Teredinibacter turnerae T7901: one gene and its partner. The protein of the gene in region 1 binds, or shares a complex with, the protein of each later gene. Links are inferred from orthologs where the notes say so. Each region holds a gene or a part of one and is shown in the gene's direction. Other genes may lie near its edges.

What was found. The genes of interacting proteins can lie anywhere in the genome.
Region 2: the proteins of aceF (region 1) and lpdA are in contact, whole or in part, in a crystal structure (PDB 1EBD), measured with the Geobacillus stearothermophilus proteins. The link is inferred for Teredinibacter turnerae T7901 from one-to-one orthologs. Residues at the interface, in WP_033016211.1 of Geobacillus stearothermophilus: Ile130, Ala131, Met132, Pro133, Arg136, Arg140, Glu141, Asn155, Arg157; in WP_049624544.1 of Geobacillus stearothermophilus: Pro340, Ser341, Asp344, Tyr345, Arg403, Asp406, Val408, Glu431, Ala432, Gly433, Asp438.

The regions. Positions count from the first base shown.
Region 1 is NC_012997.1:1,072,529-1,080,567, forward strand. The notes cover bases 2,583-5,513. They hold aceF (dihydrolipoyllysine-residue acetyltransferase), read left to right. Parts: upstream 2,583-3,038; coding sequence 3,039-4,988; downstream 4,989-5,513. Other genes in these bases: aceE (pyruvate dehydrogenase (acetyl-transferring), homodimeric type), read left to right, coding at 2,583-3,024; TERTU_RS04560 (DUF4124 domain-containing protein), read right to left, coding at 5,124-5,513. Outside these bases: more of aceE, read left to right, coding at 370-2,582; more of TERTU_RS04560, read right to left, coding at 5,514-5,534; TERTU_RS04565 (hypothetical protein), read right to left, coding at 5,540-6,916; TERTU_RS04575 (methyltransferase family protein), read left to right, coding at 7,363-8,039.
Region 2 is NC_012997.1:2,795,155-2,802,278, reverse strand. What follows is about bases 1,925-4,805. They hold lpdA (dihydrolipoyl dehydrogenase), read left to right. Parts: upstream 1,925-2,579; coding sequence 2,580-4,031; downstream 4,032-4,805. Other genes in these bases: sucC (ADP-forming succinate--CoA ligase subunit beta), read left to right, coding at 4,207-4,805; odhB (2-oxoglutarate dehydrogenase complex dihydrolipoyllysine-residue succinyltransferase), read left to right, coding at 1,925-2,477. Outside these bases: TERTU_RS11195 (2-oxoglutarate dehydrogenase E1 component), read left to right, coding at 1-1,190; more of odhB, read left to right, coding at 1,239-1,924; more of sucC, read left to right, coding at 4,806-5,376; sucD (succinate--CoA ligase subunit alpha), read left to right, coding at 5,376-6,248; TERTU_RS11170 (DUF4156 domain-containing protein), read left to right, coding at 6,412-6,729; molecular chaperone HtpG, read left to right, coding at 6,823-7,124. UniProt on the Escherichia coli protein: Lipoamide dehydrogenase is a component of the glycine cleavage system as well as of the alpha-ketoacid dehydrogenase complexes.

The DNA.
Region 1 (8,039 bases):
TGTGGTGCCTTGCCTGTGAAATTCACGATGAATGTACAGCCAAACAGTGTTTAGCGATACGCTGGCAAGCGCACAGAGATGGTTGTTTTCTAGCCGGTTGGTCGCTTGGTTAAAGGATTTCTCTGGCGCCGGTTTTCAGTCGCACTTTCAGCGGCTGGTCCGATCAGGTACAGCTATCGCGCCACCCAGGGTAAGTCTCGCCGGAATTCAAAGCCAGGCAAAAAGGGGCAATTCAAAAAAACTCTCAACCCAAAATTTCCACTGCGAAGAATTAATCAGCGGATGAATGCTAAAACAGAGTAGCCATTCGCGGCGACACGCTATCTTAAAAAAACTGTGCATAACACAGTCATGAATCAGGAGGCTTTAATGCTTGAGGATACTGATGCTCTCGAAACCCAGGAGTGGTTAGAAGCACTGGAATCGGTTATACGCCACAGCGGCGCGGATCGCGCTTCATACCTGTTGGTACAACTGGCAAACAGTGCAATCCACTCTGGCGTTCGTCTGCCGTCGGCGATCACGACGCCTTACGCAAATACCATTGCTGTTCGCGATGAAAAACGTTCACCCGGTGACGAGCACATGGAGCGAAAAATCCGCTCCCTGGTGCGCTGGAACGCGATTGCAATGGTTATGCGCGCGAATGATAACGACGAAGGTTTGGGTGGTCATATCTCCTCATTCTCGTCCTCTGCGACCCTGTACGAAGTGGGTTTTAACCACTTTTTCCGTGGCGATGACGGTGAACAACGCGGTGACCTGGTGTATTTCCAAGGTCACATTTCCCCCGGCATTTACGCGCGCTCTTACCTCGAGGGTCGTTTGTCTGAAGACCAACTGGATAACTTCCGTCGCGAAGTGGACGGCAACGGCTTGTCTTCCTATCCGCACCCCTGGCTGATGCCAGACTACTGGCAGTTCCCGACCGTCTCTATGGGACTGGGTCCTATTCAAGCTATTTATCAGGCGCATGTGATGCGTTACATGTCCGCTCGTGGTTTGTGTCCACGCGGTGACCGCAAAGTGTGGGCATTCCTGGGCGATGGTGAGTGTGATGAGCCGGAATCCCTCGGCGCTATCTCCATGGCAGGTCGCGAACAGCTGGAGAATTTGATCTTCGTGATCAACTGTAACCTTCAGCGTTTGGATGGTCCTGTGCGGGGTAACGGCAAGATTATTCAAGAGCTGGAAGGCGTATTCCGCGGCGCAGGTTGGAATGTCATCAAAGTGGTTTGGGGTTCCGGTTGGGACCGCCTGCTCGAGAAAGACAAAACTGGTTTGTTGCAGAAGCGCATGAACGAAGTGCTCGACGGCGAACTGCAGAACTACAAAGCCAACGGTGGCGCCTACACCCGCGAACACTTCTTTGGTAAATACCCCGAGTTGCTGGAACTGGTCGCAGATATGAGCGACGACGAGATTTTCCAGCTCAACCGTGGTGGCCACGATCCGCAGAAAGTGTATGCAGCGTATTCAGAAGCTGTGTCTCACAAGGGGCAGCCGACAGTTATTCTGGCCCACACTGTAAAAGGCTACGGCCTGGGTGCTTCGGGTGAATCAGCCAACGTCGCGCACTCGGTCAAAAAGCTGGACGTTGAAAGCCTGAAGAATTTCCGCGACCGCTTCGGTATTCCTGTTTCCGATGACGATCTGAAATCTGTGCCTTACTATCGACCTGCGCCGGATTCGCCAGAAATGGTCTACATGCGCAAGCGCCGTGAGGCATTGCAGGGTTACCTGCCGTCGCGTGTGGCCGATTTCGAATCGATGGAAATCCCCAGCCTGGATACCTTTAAAGGTCTGTTGAAAAGCACCGGGGAACGCGAAATTTCCTCTACTATGGCGTTTGTCCGTTTTATCTCCACGCTGGTGAAAGACAAAAACATGGGCAAGCAGGTTGTGCCTATCGTGCCTGACGAAGCGCGTACTTTTGGTATGGAAGGCATGTTCCGTCAGCTGGGTATCTACTCATCTGAAGGGCAGCACTACACCCCGCATGATCACGATCAGATCATGTACTACAAAGAAGACAAAAAAGGCCAGATCCTCGAAGAAGGTATTAACGAAGCTGGTGCAATGTCTGCGTGGATCACTGCGGCAACAGCCTACAGCACTTACCGTGTACCTATGGTGCCGTTCTATGTTTACTACTCCATGTTCGGCTTCCAGCGTATTGGTGATCTGGCGTGGCTGGCCGGTGACATTCAGGCGCGTGGCTTTCTGATTGGCGCCACCGCGGGTCGTACCACGCTGAATGGCGAAGGCCTGCAGCACCAGGACGGTCACAGCCATTTAATGGCGAACACCATTCCAAACTGCCGCAGCTACGATCCTACCTATGCCTATGAGCTTGCAGTGATCATTCAGGATGGTTTGAAGCGTATGTATGTCGACAAAGAAAATGTCTTCTACTACCTCACCACCATGAACGAGAACTACGCGCACCCGGATATGCCGTTAGGGGCAGAAGAGGGCATCATCAAAGGTATCTACAAGCTGAAAGACGGTAAAAAGGCCGTTAAGAAGAAGCGCGTACAGTTGATGGGTGCCGGTACCATTTTGCGTGAGGTGGAAGCTGCAGCTGAGTTGCTGCGCGATGATTGGGGTGTAGAGTCCGACATCTGGAGCGTTACCAGCGTTAACGAACTGGCGCGTGATGGTCAGCGCACTGACCGCTGGAACCGCATGCATCCAAGTGAGGAGCCCAAGAAAGCGTACCTCACCGCGCAACTGGAAGAGAGCGAAGGTCCTTTCGTTATCTCGACGGACTACATGAAGAGCTACACTGAGCAGTTGCGGGCCTATGTTCCAGGCCAGTATGTCGTGCTGGGTACCGATGGTTTTGGCCGTTCGGACACCCGCAAAAAACTGCGCAGCTTCTTCGAAGTAGACCGCTACTACGTGGCCTGTGCGGCATTGAAAGCGCTGGCTGACGAGAAAAAAATCGAGCTGTCTGTGGTGAGTGATGCAATGAAAAAATACGGCATCAATGCAGAAAAAACTGACCCGACTATTTGCTAGAGGAGAGTAACTGAGTGGCTAAGCAAACTATCCCAGTACCCGATATTGGCGGGGCTGAGAACGTTGATGTGATCGAAGTCTGCGTTGCTGTTGGCGACGTTGTGGCTGCAGAAGACTCTCTTATCGTGCTGGAATCAGATAAAGCGTCGATGGATATTCCTGCTCCGGTTGCGGGAAAAATCACCCAACTGCTTGTTAAAGAGGGCGATACAGTTTCAGAAGGCGACAGCATTCTTGAAGTGGAGGTCGAAGGCGCTGCTGACGAACCTGCCGCTGAACCGGCTGCAAGCGCGGAGCCGGAAGCCAAGAGTGAGCCAGCCTCCGCCCCTGCAGCGTCAAGCGAATCCGCCGAGATGCCGGTGACTGTGCCGGATATCGGTGGTGCAGAAGGTGTGGATGTCATCGAAGTTTGTGTTTCTGTTGGCGATGAAATTTCCGAGGGCGATTCAATGATCGTTCTGGAGAGCGATAAAGCGTCCATGGAAATACCAGCGCCAGCCAGCGGTAAAGTCGTCAGCATCTCTATTAAAGAGGGCGACAAAGTTTCGATGGGTGACGCTGTACTGGTGTTGCAAGTTGCTGGCAGCGCGCCGGCAGCAAGCGACAGCGCCCCTGCCGAAGAAGCTCAGAAGGCAGCGGCGCCTGCAGCAGCTGAACCCTCTCCTGCGACCCCTGCGGCTCAGGCTCAGCCGGGCGGTGTACAGGAGGTTGCTGTGCCTGACATTGGTGGTGCGGAAAAGGTGGATGTTATTGAAGTCTGTGTTTCTGCAGGCGATGAGATATCTGAAGGTGATTCCGTAATCGTTCTCGAGAGCGATAAAGCGTCTATGGAAGTGCCCTCGCCGGCGTCAGGGAAGGTTGTTGAGGTACTGTTGAAAGAGGGCGATAAGGCGTCTAAAGGCGTTCCGATGCTGAAGCTGGAAGTCGCTGGTCAGGTCGCGTCATCTGCACCTGCTCCTGCGGCATCGTCGAGCCCGAGCACGCCCGCAGCAGCAGCGCCGGCTAAGAGTAAAAAAGCTCCCGCTCCGGAAGCTAAACTCACCGGTGCCAATGTATACGCGGGCCCTGCGGTGCGTCATTTGGCGCGTGAATTGGGCGTGGACCTGACTAAGGTTGTGGCGACTGGCCCCCGTAAGCGTATCACCAAAGATGACGTAAACAGCTACGTTAAAAACGCGCTCAAGCACCACAAGGAAGCGCCTGCGGCAGCTGCAGCTACCGGTGGCGCGGGTATACCCGCGGTACCGGCGGTCGATTTTTCTCAGTTCGGCGAAATAGAAATGCTGAAAATGAGCAAAATCAAAAAAGTGACTGCGGCGAATATGTCTCGCAACTGGTTGAACGTGCCTCACGTCACTCAGTTTGACGATGCCGATATCACTGAGCTGGAGGAATTCCGCAAGAGTGTGAAGGCGGATGCAGAAAAAGCCGGTGTTAAGTTGACGCCATTGCCTTTCCTGTTGAAAGCCTGTGCTGCGGCCCTGGAAGCTGAGCCTGCGTTTAATGTTTCACTGCACTCTGACGGTGAGCACTTGGTTCAGAAAAAATATGTGCACATTGGGATTGCGGTGGACACACCTAACGGGTTAATGGTGCCGGTGATTCGCGATGTGAACAAAAAAGGTTTGTTCCAACTGGCAAAAGAATCGGTAGAGTTGGCGTTGAAAGCGCGTGATGGCAAGCTGTTGCCGCGTGATATGCAGGGCGGATGTTTCACCATCTCCAGCCTCGGTCCGATTGGCGGTACCGGTTTTACTCCCATAGTGAATGCGCCAGAAGTCGCGATTCTTGGCGTATCTAAGGCCTCTATTCAGCCTGTGTGGGACGGCAAAACCTTTATTCCGCGGCAGATGTTGCCGCTGTGCCTCTCCTACGACCACCGAGCTATTAACGGTGCAGATGCGGGTCGCTTCATGACCAAGCTGACGTCAGTGTTGGGCGACTTGCGTCGTTTTCTGCTCTAAGCTTGCAGCATAAGCAGGGCAAAAAATAAAACCCCCAGAGTTAGCGCTCTGGGGGTTTTTTTATATTGACTGGATGGTGGGTGTGCTGTGTCTAAGTGACCCCGGTGTCTCTCCTACGCCGATGTCTTTCCTAGGTTAGTGCATGTCCTGCTCAGCCTCGCGAAAACACTCGACGCGATCTTTCGTTTTGTTCGGGTGTAGCATGGCGCACTCTTCTCTGGTTGGTGGTGTTGTTGCCGGTTTGTGTTCATCGGTTCGCGGAAGTCGCGATGCCTGCTCTCGCTCCACTTCCTGGCGGCGCAGCTCCGCGCGATAATCGTTAACGCGCTTGCGCTGTTCGTTGAGCTCTTCGCTGGTTAAGCCGAGTTTAGGGGCTTCTTTGAGCTCAACGATTTCTGTTTCGACGGCGGTATTTGCGGGTGGCCGATCGCCGAAATGCACACGACCTTTCTCGTCAACCCATTTCACTGCATCAGCATAGGATTGCGATACATCCACGTTACTTAACGCGAGGGCGAGCCCGAGTGCCCAGTACTGCCGTTTCATTAGTATTACTCCTTGGGATTGTCCTCATTGAGCGCGATTTCCGCAGCAGGTGACATATTCTGGCTGCTCGCGCGCTCGAGACGGCCGCCGTTCAAACGGCGGCTGTAGGCAGCAAGTAATACGAGCTGCGCGATTATCAGTCCCTCATACGGTTTTCTGTAACGGCCTTCGTTTACCGACACGGGGACGAACCCCTGCACCACAAACCAGGCGGTAAATATCGCTGCCAATAACCACTGGTGGCCCTGAAATTGATGTTTGTTTTTTCGCCATGTGTAGAGTGTGAGTGCTACCGTCAGCAGGCCCAGGGGTAACCATATCCAGCGTGAGTGGTAGTTCACAAAGCCCAGCCCGTAGTCGAGATTGGAGTCGGGCCAGGATGGATCAAGCATCAAAAAAATCAGATTCTCGCTCACCAGCCACATGTACTTCTGAAAACTCAGACTATTGCGTTCAAAGTAGGTTTCCCAGTCTTTGCTGCCATTGTCGATATTGATGTCGACAACCACCTTCCCGGTACGCGCGGTGTGCCAGTCACTGAGCGGAGCCAGAGGACGCGTGCCGGTAGATGGCGAGCCGTAGCCGTAATACCAGACAGCACCCTGGCGGGAGTACTTGATCTGAATTTCCTTCTTGCCGGATTTAGCGTAGATCATATTCATTTGGCCTACCCCGTGAGGTGCGATAAGCCCCATTTTTTGATAGCTGCGGTAGCTGAGCGGGCCAAGAATCAAGCCTAGCAGTACAAGCGAGTAGACCGCCTTGGTCATTTTCTGCGGTTGGCTGAACCAAAGCCAGGAAGCCGCGACCGCTGCCATAGGGATACAAACGCCGCGGGTCAGGCCCGCAATAATCCAGATAAACACCATGAGTACGAATGCATTTACTGTCTGTTTGCGCATCGAGCGCCAGGTGGCCCAGAGCGCGCCGCCCATGAGTGGCAGCATCAGCGTTTCTTGCATGTAGTAGCCGTAGATGCTCAGCCACGAAGGCAACCAGGTAATGGCCACCCAGCCAACCAGTGCGATGTCTTTGGAGGGTTGCAGTTCACGAAAAAACCGGTACCACAGCCAGGGCATCGCAAACGCGAGCAGAATTGTATAAAAACCGACCAATCCATGATCGCCGTAGGTTAGCTTGCCGATAGCGCTGATATACAGCTGGTACATCACCGGGTCGGTCAGCGTCATTGGGTCGTCTCTGAGCACATCGGTACCTTGCTCCCAGTGACGCTGGGGGTCGCTCCATATATGGCGGGCGGGATCGTGTTCGATGATGTAATACGCGCGGAAGAGATATCCGAGTACCAAAAGGGTGTATACCACACCGATGAAGATGGAGCGGGGATCAATGGATTTGGGGGCTACAACTGGTGTCGTCACGGCGATTACCTACAGGATTTCTTGTTGTTTTTGTGGTCGGTGGCGGGCTGGTACGCTAACGCAAAGGCGAGATTATAGCCTGCATGTGAAGCGGCTTTAAACTGCGTAAATCGCCAACAAACGCTCAGATTGAAGTGTGTCGAAGAAGAATTAAGGCGAAGGTGTTATACCCGGTGAACGCTATCGGTGGATGGTACGGAAAACCAGCAAGCACTTTGGTGGTAAGAACGTTCACGCTGGTGAGCTTTAGTGGTGGCTAGTGGAATTGCCTTGTGAAAAATCAAACAACAAGTTCACTATCAGCGCCCTGGTGGGCAGACAAACTGCGGTCTGCTTGATAGTATCCCGTGCTTGATTTACCCGTATCCCGTGCTCGACGGCTGCCGTCGTTGGCAGTCTCCCAGCTTAGGAAATATAAGAAGAAAGTTAAAAACGAGAATAACAACATGAACACTCAAACTTCGACTGCCGGCATCAGGCAGACTAAATCTGGTGCGTGGATTACCGACAAAGCCTGGATATGTGGGGTGGTAGGTGCGATTACCGTACTCCTGTGTGCGATGGCGTATAACCGGTTCGATATTTTAAATAAAGGGTTGTTTGTGTTGGGCCAACAACTTACCAGTAATCGCACCGACAGTATTCTGGCTGCCCTGTTTATTATCACTGCGGCGATGCTGATCACGGAGATGGTGAGGCTGTGGCTATGGGATCGGGAAGGCTTTATATCGATTGACCCAGATCTGCGTGCGCGGAATTTAGGAGCGTTCTTCACGAAGTCGCTGTTGAACTATTTGTTGTATCTGGCCGCATTATGGGTTGTGTTGGAGTTTTATCACACCGCCAACGAATATGGTTTTCGCATGAATGCCAACTACTATCAAGGTTGGTTCCGGTTTACCGAAATGGTGTGGTCCGCTTATCTGTGGGCGGGTTTACCCTATGTATTGCTTACCCGAGCAGTGCGTTACGATCCAAAAGCGGATTCCCGCGATACCGGTTGGTTTCTTGGCAAACTTCTGCGCTACCCTCTGGGGAAAGTCTCTGGGTCGCCACAGTTGTGCCCTCAGTTTGGCCAGGATGATGCCAAAATTGCTCGTGCTCTGATTGTGAAGTTATTCTT
Region 2 (7,124 bases), 1.7 Mb from region 1 along the record:
GGCAAACGCCTTACGAGAGTGGTTATCCGATAAAAGACCTGCAAGCGCTAGCAGAGCAGATAAGCAGTATTCCGGATGGCGTTCAGGTACAGCGTCAAGTCGCAAAAATTTATGACGACCGCCGCAAGATGGCGGGTGGCGCCTTGCCTATCAATTGGGGTATGGCAGAAACTCTCGCCTACGCAACCCTGCTCAAGCAAGGGTATCGTGTTCGGATTACTGGTCAGGACGTTGGTCGTGGTACCTTCTCGCATCGTCATGCGGTGGTGCACAATCAAAAGGACGGCAGTTGTTATTTGCCATTGGAGCACGTAGACGAGAACCAGGGGCCGCTGGATATTTACGACTCATACTTGTCTGAGGAAGCTGTTTTAGCGTTCGAGTATGGTTACGCAACTACCACACCCGGCGGGTTGACGATCTGGGAGGCACAGTTCGGCGATTTCGCCAACGGTGCGCAGGTGGTTATCGATCAGTTCATCACCAGTGGTGAGCACAAATGGCAGCGCCTGTGCGGGCTGACCATGCTGTTGCCACACGGTTACGAGGGGCAGGGGCCAGAACATTCGTCGGCGCGCCTCGAACGTTTTATGCAGCTGTGTGCAGAGCACAATATTCAGGTGTGCATTCCCACCACCCCTGCTCAGGTGTATCACATGCTGCGCCGCCAGGCGATTCGCTATATGCGTCGCCCTCTGGTGGTGATGAGCCCCAAATGGATTTTGCGACACAAACTCGCGACCTCGACGCTGGAAGAATTGGCGGACGGCCGCTTCGAAACCGTTATCGGTGATTGTGAAGCGGAAGCCAGCGAGGTTAAACGCGTCATCCTGTGCAGTGGTAAAGTGTACTACCACCTTTATGAAGCGCGTGAAGAACGCGAACAAAAAGATGTTGCACTGATCCGCATTGAACAGCTCTATCCATTCCCTGAGGAAGATTTGCGTATGACCTTGAAGCCATACGCGCACGTGACCGATGTTATTTGGTGTCAGGAAGAGCCGATGAATCAGGGAGCTTGGTTCTCCAGCCATCACCGCATGCGTCGTGTGGTGGAACGTGTAAATGAAGACGCGTACTTGCGGTATGTTGGGCGAGCATCATCGTCGGCCCCTGCTGCAGGCTACATGTCTACGCACCTGGATGAATTGAACAAATTTATTAATGCAGCACTGGACACCAGTGTTTGAGTTTAGTTAACAGTTTCTTAGCGAAAAAGCGATAAGGACACACCCGTAATGAGTAACGAAATAAAAGTCCCTACGTTTCCTGAATCTGTTCAGGAAGGCACTATTGCCACATGGCACAAACAACCAGGCGAAGCATTTGCTCGCGATGAAATTATTGTCGACATCGAAACTGACAAGGTTGTTCAGGAAGTTCCTGCTCCTGCCGCGGGTGTGATGAAGGAAATATTGAAGGGGGAAGGCGACACCGTCACCAGTAACGAAGTTATTGCTCTGTTTAACGAAGGCGAAGCTGCGGCGGATTCCAGTGAACCCGCGTCGCCCAGCGCTGAACCTGCAAGTGCTGGTGGCAGCGATAGTGGCGACAACTCCGACATTTTAGCTGCCCCCGCCGCGAAAAAGCTCGCTCAGGAGAAAGGAATCGACCTTGCCAAAGTTAAAGGTACTGGCAAGGGAGGTCGCATCACAAAAGAAGATGTCGCAGCACATAAAGACGAACCTGCAGCGGCGCCTGCGCCAGCGGCTAAACCAGCACCTGCTGCGGCAAAATCGTCAGCGCCGGCAGTTGCAGTAGAAGGTAGTGGGGAAAGGATCGAAAAACGTGTACCTATGACGCGCTTGCGTGCACGAATTGCAGAGCGTCTACTGGACGCGACGCAAACTACGGCCATGCTGACCACGTTTAACGAAGTGAACATGGAACCGATCATGAAATTGCGTTCGCAATATAAGGATATGTTCGAAAAGGTTCACAATGGAACCCGTCTGGGCTTTATGGGCTTTTTTGTTAAAGCCGCGGTTGAAGCCTTGCGCAGAATCCCAGCTGTTAACGCATCGATCGACGGTAACGACATCGTATATCACGGTTATCAAGATATAGGTGTTGCGGTTTCTACGCCTAAAGGTTTAGTTGTTCCCGTGTTGCGAAACACCGAAAACATGAGCCTGGCAGCTATCGAAAACGGTATTCGTGACTTTGGCCTGCGTGCGCGCGATGGCAAAATCGGTATCGAGGAAATGCAGGGTGGAACCTTCACCATCACCAACGGCGGTGTATTTGGTTCGTTGCTGTCTACGCCTATCCTCAATCCTCCACAGGCTGCAATTTTGGGTATGCACAAAATCCAGGAGCGCCCGATGGCAGTAAATGGCGAAGTTAAAATTTTGCCGATGATGTACCTCGCGCTCTCTTATGATCACCGCCTTATCGACGGTAAAGAAGCCGTATCCTTCCTGGTCGCCATTAAGGAAATGATCGAAGATCCAGCGCGCATCCTGCTGGAAATCTAACGGGTAAGTTTCCGTTCTTTTGGGGGCTATTGCATGCAATCAGCCCCTTAGCTTGCAGATTACAATTATTTAATCATCGACATTATTTTTGGGGTTAATCCTATGTCCAACAAATATGACGTTATCGTTATTGGTTCAGGTCCTGCTGGTTATGTGGCAGCGATCCGCGCCGCTCAGCTCGGTTTAAAAACAGCTTGTATTGAAAAATGGAAAGACAAGCAGGGTAACGGCGTTAATGGTGGAACCTGTTTGAATGTAGGTTGTATTCCTTCAAAGGCACTGCTGGATAGCTCGCACAAATATCACGAGGCGAAATCTGCCTACGCAGCACATGGTATAGGCGTAAATGACGTCTCTATTGACGTGCCGTCGATGATTGCGCGCAAAGAAAAAATTGTTAAGCAGATGTCTACCGGCATCACCGGTTTGTTTAAAGCCAACAAAGTGACCCCTCTGTTTGGTACAGGCAAACTGCTGGCGAACAGAAAAGTTCAGTTTGTGAGCAAAGACGGTAATGAAGAAATTTTGGAAGCAGAGAACGTGATTCTTGCTTCTGGTTCTCTGCCAGTAAATATTCCGGTTGCACCCGTTGATGGTGATGTCATTGTCGATTCTACCGGTGCACTGGAGTTTACTGAAGTGCCAGAGCGCCTCGGCGTTATCGGGGCCGGTGTTATCGGTTTGGAATTGGGCAGTGTTTGGAAGCGTTTGGGTTCCAATGTGATTTTGCTTGAGGCGATGGAATCATTCCTCGCAATGATGGATCAGCAAGTTGCTAAAGAAGCGCAAAAAATTTACAAGAAGCAGGGCTTGGATATCCGTCTCGGATGCCGCGTTACTGGTTCTGAAGTTGTTGAAAAAGATGGCAAGAAAGAAGTGATTGTCACCTATTCGGACAAAGACGGCAATGAAGCCACTGAAACTTTCGATAAGTTGATTGTGTGTGTTGGTCGTCGTCCTTTCACCGATGGCTTGCTCTCAGACGACAGCGGTGTGAAGTTGGACGAGCGTGGTTCAATCTATGTAAACGACCTGTGTTCGACCAGCGCGCCCGGCGTATGGGCAATTGGCGACGTTGTTCGCGGTCCAATGTTGGCGCATAAAGGTTCTGAAGAAGGTGTGATGGTCGCTGAGCGCATTGCCGGTCAAAAAACGGTTATGAATTACGACATTATTCCTAACGTCATTTACACACACCCGGAAATAGCCTCTGTTGGTCGTACTGAAGAGCAGATTAAAGCCGATGGTGAAGAGTACAACGTTGGTGTATTTCCATTCCTGGCGATTGGACGTGCGGTAGCCGCAGACGAGTCTGACGGTATCGTGAAAATGATCGCCGACGCAAAAACCGACCGCGTATTGGGTTGCCATATTGTTGGCCCAAGCGCTCCAGATTTGGTGCAACAAGTTGCTATCGCTATGGAATTCGGTTCCAGCGCAGAGGACATTGGCATGACGATATTTGGTCATCCAACATTCTCCGAAGCTGTGAAAGAAGCGGCTCTGGCGGTGAACGGTCACGCCATTCACATGCCGAATCGTAAAAAGAAATAGGCAGTTAGCAACATTACAAAGAGAAAGAAGGGTGATGAACAGTCTGGCGAACGCCAGATTGTTCGCTACGCTCTCATTGGGAACGGTGGAGATTTCCACTGCAAAATAACGTTATAAACCTTTCCAAGCTCCGTTGGTCAACGCCAATGTAGCGCGGATGTAACAGGATAAGACAATGAACTTACATGAGTATCAGGGTAAGCAGTTGTTTGCCGAATACGGTTTGCCCGTATCCAAGGGCGTCGCTGCGGAAACTCCTGCCGAAGCTGCAAGTGCAGCAGGTATTCTCGGTGGAGACACCTGGGTGGTAAAAGCTCAGGTACATGCGGGTGGTCGCGGTAAAGCTGGCGGTGTGAAGCTGGTAAAATCCAAGGCTGAAATCGAAGAGTTTGCCAAGCAATGGCTAGGCAAGAACCTCGTCACCTATCAAACCGACGAAAATGGCCAGCCTGTTAGTCGTATCCTGGTAGAAACCTGTACTGATATCGATCAGGAGTTGTACCTGGGCGCCGTGGTTGACCGTTCGACTCGTCGTATCGTTTTCATGGCTTCCACAGAAGGCGGCGTAGAAATCGAGAAAGTTGCTGAAGAGACCCCTGAAAAAATTCTGAAAGCGATTATTGATCCGCTGGCAGGTGCACAGCCCTACCAAGCTCGTGATCTCGCATTCAAACTCGGCTTGGAAGGCAAACAGATCAAGCAATTTACCCAGATATTCCTCGGCCTGGCCAAGATGTTTAAAGAGAAAGATTTGGCTCTGCTGGAGATCAATCCTCTGGTTATTACCAAAGAAGGTGATCTGCACTGTCTGGATGCCAAAATTAACATCGACGGCAATGCACTTTATCGCCAACCTGCGCTGAAAGAGATGCACGATCCTTCGCAAGAAGACGAGCGCGAAGCGCATGCGGCCAAGTGGGAGCTCAACTATGTCGCCCTTGATGGCAATATCGGCTGTATGGTCAATGGTGCCGGTCTTGCGATGGGTACCATGGATATCGTTAAGTTACACGGCGGTCAGCCCGCAAACTTCCTTGACGTTGGTGGTGGTGCGACCAAAGAGCGCGTAGTCGAAGCATTTAAAATTATTCTGTCAGACGAAAGCGTATCCGCTGTTCTGATCAATATCTTCGGCGGTATCGTGCGTTGTGATCTAATTGCTGAGGGTGTCATCGGCGCTGTCGAAGAAGTTGGAGTGAAGATTCCTGTCGTTTGCCGCCTTGAAGGTAACAATGCGGAACTTGGCGCTAAAGTTCTTGCTGACAGCGGCCTGAATATTATTGCTGCGACCAGCCTTACTGACGCAGCAGAGCAGGTGGTTAAAGCGGCGAAGGGGGATGCGTAATGAGCGTACTGATTAACAAAGAAACTAAAGTATTGTGTCAGGGTTTCACTGGTTCGCAAGGCACCTTCCATTCAGAGCAGGCGATTGCATACGGCACGAAAATGGTTGGTGGCGTTACTCCTGGTAAGGGTGGCCAAACGCACTTGGGCTTGCCTGTGTTCAATACCATGGCGGAAGCTGTAGCAGAGACAGGTGCCGATGCCTCTGTCATCTATGTGCCAGCACCTTTCTGTAAGGATTCTATCCTGGAAGCAGCGCACAGCGGCGTGAAACTGGTTGTGTGTATTACTGAAGGCATTCCCACAATGGATATGCTGGACTGTAAAGTGAAGTGTGATGAGTTAGGCGTTCGCCTGATTGGTCCTAACTGCCCAGGCGTGATCACGCCCGGTGAGTGTAAAATCGGAATTATGCCAGGTCACATTCATTTGCCCGGCAAGGTGGGTATTGTGTCTCGTTCTGGCACCCTGACTTACGAAGCGGTTAAGCAAACAACCGATTACGGTTTTGGTCAGTCCACTTGTGTCGGTATTGGCGGAGACCCGATTCCTGGTTCTAACTTCATCGATATCCTGGAAATGTTCCAAAACGACCCGCAAACCGAAGCGATTGTAATGATCGGTGAGATTGGCGGAACCGCGGAAGAAGAAGCTGCCGCCTACATTAAAGCGAATGTTACCAAGCCTGTGGTTTCGTACATCGCGGGTGTAACTGCGCCTCCTGGAAAGCGCATGGGGCACGCTGGTGCGATTATTTCCGGTGGTAAAGGTACTGCAGACGAGAAATTTGCGGCGCTGGAAGACGCTGGTGTGAAGACTGTTCGCAGCCTGGCGAACATCGGTGATGCGTTGAAAGAGGTTACCGGCTGGTAACTTTTACTCACGCGTCAGGTCATAGAAAAGGTCGACTTTCAGTCGGCCTTTTTTTTGATTCATACGCCAGCTCTGTGGACGCAGATTGTTCGTTTGGTTGTTAATGACTGGAAATTTACGGATATTAGGTTGGTTGAAAAGCGAGATTATCTTGGGAGGAATTATGCAAAGAACGTTGATGTTGTCGATTGTGGTAGTTGCAATTGCTGGCGGCTGTACTTGGGTTAAACCCATTGAGCAGGCTGAACATGTACAGGTACTTCAAACTGTGTCTGCCCCAGAGTCGTGTCAGCGCCTGGGAAGCACGAGCGTAAGTGTTAAAGATAAAGTGGGTTTTGTGAAGCGCGGTGAAGACAAAGTAGCTCGTGAGCTTGAAACCCTGGCAAGAAATGAGGCCGCCAAAATGGGCGGGAATGCGGTTATGGCAAAATCCGATTCCGCTACTGGGGCGCAGGAGTTTTTTATATATCGGTGTCCCTAAGCGAACTGTTTCCCCATTCGGCAGCCTTGAATTCGCTATCGGCAACTCCATATAGGATTCCATCGTATAAACCGGTAGAGGATAGACACTACAATGACCGTTGAAGCAAGCACAGAAACTCGTGGATTTGAGACAGAAGCCAAGCAGCTTCTGCACTTGATGATTCACTCGTTGTACTCAAACAAGGAAATATTTCTGCGGGAGCTCGTCTCCAACGCCTCGGATGCAGCCGATAAACTGCGTTTCGAAGCCTTGAACAATGGTGCTTTGTACGAAAACGATAGCGAGTTACGGATTCGCATTAGTTTCGACAAAGAGGCCAATACCGTAACCATAAGTGACAACGGTATCGGTATGACGCGTGATGAAGTGATTGAGAACTTGGGTACCATTGC